3 regions of the Streptococcus sp. SCPM-O-B-23252 (M501) genome follow, and region 2 is predicted to be linked to each of the others. Evidence: predicted binding sites of a transcription regulator. Region 2 holds the regulator's gene; each other region holds the start of a gene.
What was found. Region 2 encodes Rex, which represses fermentation and respiration genes when NADH is low (regulators of the CRP and FNR family bind a similar motif). Its sites were predicted from a motif close to TTGTGAANTANTTCACAA; they were not measured.
Positions count from the first base shown of each region.

Region 1 (2,268 bases), 650 kb from region 2:
ATGATGCCAACCAATTGACAGCTACGAAAGTTACTTCTGACTTCTTTGAAGCAGCGGTAGCCCTTGGTGGAGATGCCAAGCAAGTGTCTAACTGGCTGCAAGGTGAAGTCGCACAATTCTTGAACGCCGAAGGTAAAACGCTTGAAGAAATCCAATTGACACCAGAAAACTTGGTCGAAATGATTGCCATCATTGAAGATGGAACCATCTCTTCTAAGATTGCCAAGAAAGTCTTCGTTCATTTGGCGAAAAATGGTGGCGGTGCGCGTGAATACGTCGAAAAAGCTGGATTGGTACAGATTTCAGACCCTGAAGTCTTGATTCCAATCATCCACCAAGTCTTCGCAGACAATGAAGCAGCCGTAGCCGACTTCAAGTCAGGGAAACGGAATGCGGACAAGGCCTTCACAGGCTTCCTCATGAAAGCAACCAAAGGCCAAGCCAACCCACAAGTAGCCCTCAAACTACTTGCCCAAGAATTGGCGAAGTTGAAAGAAGAGTAATAGAGAAAAAAACCAGCCGAGAGGTTGGTTTTTACTATCCATAAAATTGTGTTAGAATAGGAAAGACCATTACATATCAACTAGCATTAGGAGAAGTTACATGAACAAATTTTTAAGAGCCTTATTTGTCCTAGTTATCATCGCCATGTCTGGAGCCATTATTTTTCAGCTCTTCTTTCCATCCTATATGGGAAGTCATTCGGGATATGGTGTTTCTGTCGGTTGGCAGCGGGAGATTGGGATTTGGAATGTGGCAGTTCTTGTGATTCTCATTGCTGTCAATCTCAAATATGATTGGTTCTATCTTCGAACGGTACTATTGGCCTTGATCATTGGTGGGCTTGGGATTGGGACCAATCATTTATTTGCTTATCTCAACTATCATTTGCCAGTAAATGTTATTGGAGCTTTTGAAAATTATCTTCTTGTTCTGGGCTGGATTGTCGGTTGGAAATTAGAGTCATCTCGGATTGATAATTAAGATATTAACCGTCTGTTTCTTCTTGACAAAGTTTGTGAAAAGGCTTACAATATAGTTGTCGGGTTTCCTGAAAGGGAATTGCAATTCATGGAAAAATAGGAGAAACATATGGAAACAATGAAAGCTGCTCGCTGGCATGGCAAGAAGGACGTTCGTATCGAGGAAGTGGAAGTCCCTAAAGTAGAACCTCATCAAGTAAAGGTTGCGGTCAAATTCACGGGAATCTGTGGAACAGACTTGCATGAATACTTGGATGGGCCAATCTTCATTCCAACAGAAGAGCATGTTTATTCTGGTCAAAAAGCACCCGTTACCCTTGGTCACGAGTTTGCTGGAGAAATTGTTGAGGTTGGAAGCGATGTGACTCGTGTCAAAGTTGGGGATCGTGTGACGATTGAACCAATTTTGGCAAAACATAACCTAATCGGTGACTACAACCTTGATCCAAACTTGAACTTTGTTGGTTTAGCAGCAGATGGTGGTTTTGCGAAGTATTGTGTGCTTGATGGTGATCTTGTGCATGTGATTCCAGATAGCTTGAGCTACGAGCAAGCGGCTCTTACAGAACCTGCAGCTGTTGCTGTTTATGCCGTTCGTCAATCTGCATTGAAAACTGGGGATACAGCCGTTATCTTTGGCTTGGGTCCAATCGGTCTTTTGATTGTTGAAGCCCTTCGTGCAGCAGGAGCATCAAAAATCTATGCAGTTGAATTGTCTCCTGAACGTCAAGCAAAAGCAGAAGAGCTAGGTGCCATTGTAGTTCGTCCAGAAGAAGGTGAATCAATCGTTGAAGCCATTCATCGCTTGACGGATGGTGGAGCGGATGTGTCTTATGAAGTAACAGGGGTTCCTGTTGTTCTTGGACAAGCTCTTGCAGCAGTTCATAAGGCTGGTGAGTGTATGGTTGTTTCTATTTGGGAACGCGAAGCAAGCATCAATCCAAATGAATTCGCCATTCAAGAAAAGACTCTTAAAGGGATTATCGCTTATCGCCACATCTTCCCTAAAGTATTGGAATTGATGGAACAAGGCTACTTCTCTGCTGAGAAATTAGTTACTAAGAAAATCAAATTGGAAAATATTGTTCAAGATGGCTTTATCGAATTAACGCAAGATAAATCGCAAATCAAGATTTTGGTTGAGCCGTAAATTAGTATATTTTATGAATAAAACCAGTCCATTTGGGCTGGTTTTTATGTTACAATTAGGATGTAAATAATATTTGTGGAGGCAACATGTCTACATCTTTCAAAGGAACCTTGATGACTGTGATTGCTGGAATTG
Region 1 covers NZ_JBYQGS010000001.1:218,582-220,849, forward strand. Annotated here, with positions in the region: gene gatB (Asp-tRNA(Asn)/Glu-tRNA(Gln) amidotransferase subunit GatB) at 1-503, shown strand, start outside; gene AC3E6G_RS00995 (hypothetical protein) at 604-984, shown strand; gene AC3E6G_RS01000 (2,3-butanediol dehydrogenase) at 1,093-2,133, shown strand; gene AC3E6G_RS01005 (DMT family transporter) at 2,220-2,268, shown strand, end outside.
Region 1: a site for Rex is predicted at 1,017-1,034, ahead of AC3E6G_RS01000 (2,3-butanediol dehydrogenase). Genes of this name have one in related genera too.

Region 2 (2,268 bases):
TTTAATTTTTACAGAATCGTCCTTTTTCCTCCTCAATTGCGAATTATTAATTGAGGAGGTTTTTTATGTATCATATTGTATTTCAAGAATCAGGTCTCTTACCTAGAGAACGCTTGCTAACAGAAGGACCCGATAAGCTCAGTCATCAAGAATTGCTGTCCATCTTATTACGGACGGGGAACAAAAATAAACCAGTCTACGAGATCGCTCAAGACCTGTTGGCCTCACTAAAGAGTTTAAAAGAACTGGCTAGTATGAGTTTTCAGGAGTTACAGGAAGTTCCAGGAATTGGGAAAGTTAAAGCCATTGAGCTGTTAGCTGCTATTGAATTAGGGAAACGAATACAGACTTCTGAAGTGATTGAAACGGAACAAATCATGAGTAGTCAGAAGCTGGCAAAAATGATGCAGCAAAAAATAGGCCATGAGAAACAGGAGCATTTACTGGCCCTGTATCTGAATACCCAAAATCAAATTATCCATCAGCAAGTGATTTTTATCGGAACAGTTAATCGTAGTATTGCAGAACCGAGAGAAATCTTGCACTATGCCATCAAGCATATGGCGACATCTTTAATCTTGGTTCACAACCACCCTTCTGGAATCATTCATCCCAGCAAAAATGATGATGGTGTCACCCAACAAATGATTGAAGCCTGTAATTGTCTAGGAATTGTTTTCCTGGACCATCTGATTGTCTCAACTGATGATTATTATAGCTACCGGGAAGAAACAGATTTATTGGTATAAAAAAAGAGAGTGGGACAGAAATCGGTAATTCGTTAGAATTCGATTTCGTCGTCCCACCTCCGCACAGTTGAGTAGGGCTGTAAAAGCTGATGAAATCAGCGTAGTAGATCCCACTCAACCACTGCGTCTTGCTCGATCATCCAAAGACAATTGAGAGGCTAGGACTTTTGTCCCAGCCTCTTTGCTTATCATGAATTTTTGCGCATAAAGTAGAGAAGGGTTTGCAATTCACTGGTTAGATCGACATATTGGACTACCACATCTTTTGGAACTGTTAGGTGTACTGGAGAAAAGCTAAGGATTCCCTTGATACCAGCTTCAACCAGTAAATCTGCAACTTCTTGAGATTTTACACTTGGAACGGTTAAAATGGCTGTTTGAATCTCTTGTCCCTCAAGTTTTTCTTTTAGTGTGGAGATGCCGTAAATCGGAATACCATCTTTACTTTTAGTGCCGACTAACTTATGATCATCCGTATCAAATGCCATGACAATTTTCATTTTGTTTCGCTCATGGAAGCGATAGTGAAGAAGGGCACTCCCCATATTTCCAATCCCGACGATAGCAACATTGGTGATGGAGTTATCATTCAAGAGATCAGCAAAGAAATTCATTAACTTTTTGACATCATAACCAAAACCACGTCGTCCTAGCTCTCCAAAGTAGGAGAAGTCACGACGAACAGTTGCGGAATCAATCCCGATGGCTTCAGCGATTTGTTTTGAATTTGCTCGCTCAATTTTCTCTGCATTAAAGCGTTTGAAAATGCGGTAATACAAGGAGAGTCGTTTAGCAGTAGCACGAGGAATTGGATTAGTCTTATCTTGTTTCACAATATCACAACCTTTCAAATCTATTGTATAAAAAGTTTGTGAAAAAAGCAACTATCTTATACTAAAAAAACACCAAAAAGGTGTTTTCATTGTTAATTGGAATTTCTTAAACTCTGATCAAACTGAATCAGATAGCGATAAAAGTCACCGATTTTTCCAGTGAAAGGTAAGGGATGCTCCTTGTAGGTAACAGAAACAACCTGATAGGAATCTGGAATGGTCACACAGCCTGAGAAGGCTAATAGACAGTGATCGATGTTATCGTAGCTAACCTGACGTTCTTTTTGGTATGCATCCAAATAGGTGAGGACTACAGGACCATTGGTCATTAGTTTTCAATCCTTTCAAAAATTTCACGTTCAACTAAACTGTCCATGAGGAAGTAGAATTTTTGTTGGATAATTTTGTTTTCTGGATTTTTAAAAATATTTACCAAACGAAGGCCTGACTTGTCAGTAATGTTAATTTTAAATCCTGTTAAATCCTTATTGATGATAATCTTTAACTTAAAGCCATCTCCGCTATTTGGAATAGCTTCTAATAAACGATTTAATTCGTAGTTACCAACCTTTGTTTGTGTAAAAGTATTGTCACGTAGGGTATATTTCTTGATATTTGGGTGGATTGCGTATGTGTAATCACAGTTTGTTAATGAGACAGATGTTTCAAATGCCATGTAATTCTCC
Region 2 covers NZ_JBYQGS010000001.1:871,541-873,808, reverse strand. Annotated here, with positions in the region: gene AC3E6G_RS04260 (porphobilinogen deaminase) at 1-5, shown strand, start outside; gene radC (RadC family protein) at 66-749, shown strand; gene AC3E6G_RS04250 (redox-sensing transcriptional repressor Rex) at 938-1,582, opposite strand; gene AC3E6G_RS04245 (DUF4649 family protein) at 1,675-1,911, opposite strand; gene AC3E6G_RS04240 (DUF1831 domain-containing protein) at 1,911-2,258, opposite strand; gene AC3E6G_RS04235 (cysteine desulfurase family protein) at 2,248-2,268, opposite strand, start outside.

Region 3 (2,268 bases), on a different contig from region 2:
TGAGCTTGGTTGCATCGATCTTACCAGATTTTAGGACATTGAGCAACATTTCAGTGGTGTTGGCATTGACGAGACCGGTGTTGAGGGTAATGTTCTTGATCCACAATTCGTCCAAATTGAAGCTAACTGGTTTTCCGTGAACACCGACATTGGCGATGTGACCGCCGACAGAGATGACGTTTTGGCAGACATCAAAGGTAGCAGGATAGCCCACACATTCCATGGAGATATCGACACCACGACCTTCGGTCACTTCATTGATAAAGGCCTTGATTTCAGCGATATCGCTGGAGCAGATGGTGTGAGTTGCTCCAAATTTCTTAGCCGCTTCAAGACGAGATTCAGACAAGTCCACCATGATAATCGTAGCTGGTGAGAAGAACTGCACAGTCAAGAGAGCTGCAAGACCGATCGGACCAGCTCCAACGATACAGACATTGTCCCCAGGTTTTACATGAGATGGGAGGACCCCGATTTCATAAGAGGTTGGGAGAATATCTGAGAGCATGACCAAGGCTTCGTCATCCACAGTTTCAGGCGCATGATAAAGACTACCATCCGCATGTGGAATGTGGACATACTCTGCTTGGGTTCCGTTGATCAAGTGACCCAAAATCCAACCACCATCTTCACAGTGAGAAGGCAAATTACGTTTACAGTAGTAGCAGGTATTACAAGCTGTGACACAAGAGATGATGACCTTGTCGCCTACCTTGAAGTTATTCACTGCATCGCCGACTTCTTCGACGATCCCGATTCCTTCGTGGCCTAAAATCGTGCCTTCTTTACAAGCTGGCACATCTCCTCCTAGGATGTGAAGGTCTGTCCCACAGATGGTTGTCTTCAAGACACGCACAATGGCATCCGTTGGATTTTTGATCATTGGTTTTGGTTGATCCAGCAGTTGCAGATTGCCTGCAGATACATAAGTTGCAGCTTTCATAAGCGACTCCTTTTCTTTGTTGGTTTGATAAAACCATTTTATTTTCGTTTCTTTGTGAATATTATAACATATTAAGTAAACGCTTACAAGATTTTATGAGCACATTTTTAAAAGTTTTTTGAGCAAACAAAAACATTCCTCTTATCTCTACCAGAGGAATGTTTCAATCACCTTGTTCTAATTGTTGGCGCTGCTTATAGTACTCTTGCTGCTCGCGCTCACGTTCTTCTTCTAAACGCTCTTCATAGCGCTTTAGTTCTGCCTCAAACTCTTCTTGCAAGGCAAATAAACGCTCCAAGCCACTTTGAGCCTCCGCACTTGGGGCTTGAAAATGCAGGGCACTCAGCCAGTCTACTAAATTTTCTGTATGTTGGCGGACATCCATACGCATATCCGCATAATCCCACTCCAACTCGCTAAGTTTCTGGTTGAAGCGGTAATGTCGATCTTCTAGTTGTTCTAATTCACTATTTCCTGAATGGTACATCACATACCTCCTTTAATCGGACTCAATAAAATCGGCTTTTTCACTGATTTCAGTGCTGCTTCTGCCGCGTCCGCTGCTCCTCCTGTAAATCCATCTTTCAAATCATTAACTAGAGTTGTTGTAGCAAAAGAGCGCATTTTTTCGGATTGACCGCTCAAAGTCACCTGCAAACTCATCCCTTCCAACATCATCAAGGCTTTTTGCGTTGCAATCAAACTCCGAATTGCAATCCGCTCTTGCTCCTTTTTAATCTCTCGATGGAGCTCCTCAATACGTTCTCTATCCTCTCCCAGGATCTCTAACATCTTTTTCTCCTACTTATGAAAATCAAAGGCCACTGCTTGTCCCTTATCCAAGTCCACCAATTGGGCTGATGCAGCTTCCAGTTGGCCTGCCAAATCTGACAGACGTGTCGAGTAGACCTTTGCTTGGGCCAGGTTTTCCGCCTCGACCGCTTGGTCCCAGCAAGTATCCATGGAGAACTCTCCTAATAGTTGCTCCACTTCTGCGTCTGTTAAAAATTGGGCCATGCTGTGGGCCATTTGAGACACCTCAGCAACCTTATGGGAAACCGTCTCCTTGGCCACTTCTAGCTGATCTTTGAGCTCGGCCTCAAAGACCGTCGCTTGCGCTGAAGCATTTTGCGCTACTGCCAGTACCAATTCCTCCCGCAATTGAATGGTCTGGGTACCAGATGCTCCTGCCAATTGCTGATGGAGACTCGGAATGCTGGGCCTTTCCTGCCCATACATGGAGACCACCGAAGCAGATGATGGCTGATTTTCTGAAGCGGACGTTGCCCGATCTCGTTGGGGCATTTCAATAATTTTCTGGGCCT
Region 3 covers NZ_JBYQGS010000005.1:41,806-44,073, reverse strand. Annotated here, with positions in the region: gene AC3E6G_RS08975 (zinc-dependent alcohol dehydrogenase family protein) at 1-943, opposite strand, end outside; gene AC3E6G_RS08970 (hypothetical protein) at 1,107-1,430, opposite strand; gene AC3E6G_RS08965 (hypothetical protein) at 1,430-1,735, opposite strand; gene AC3E6G_RS08960 (hypothetical protein) at 1,745-2,268, opposite strand, start outside.
Region 3: a site for Rex is predicted at 996-1,013, ahead of AC3E6G_RS08975 (zinc-dependent alcohol dehydrogenase family protein). Genes of this name have one in related genera too.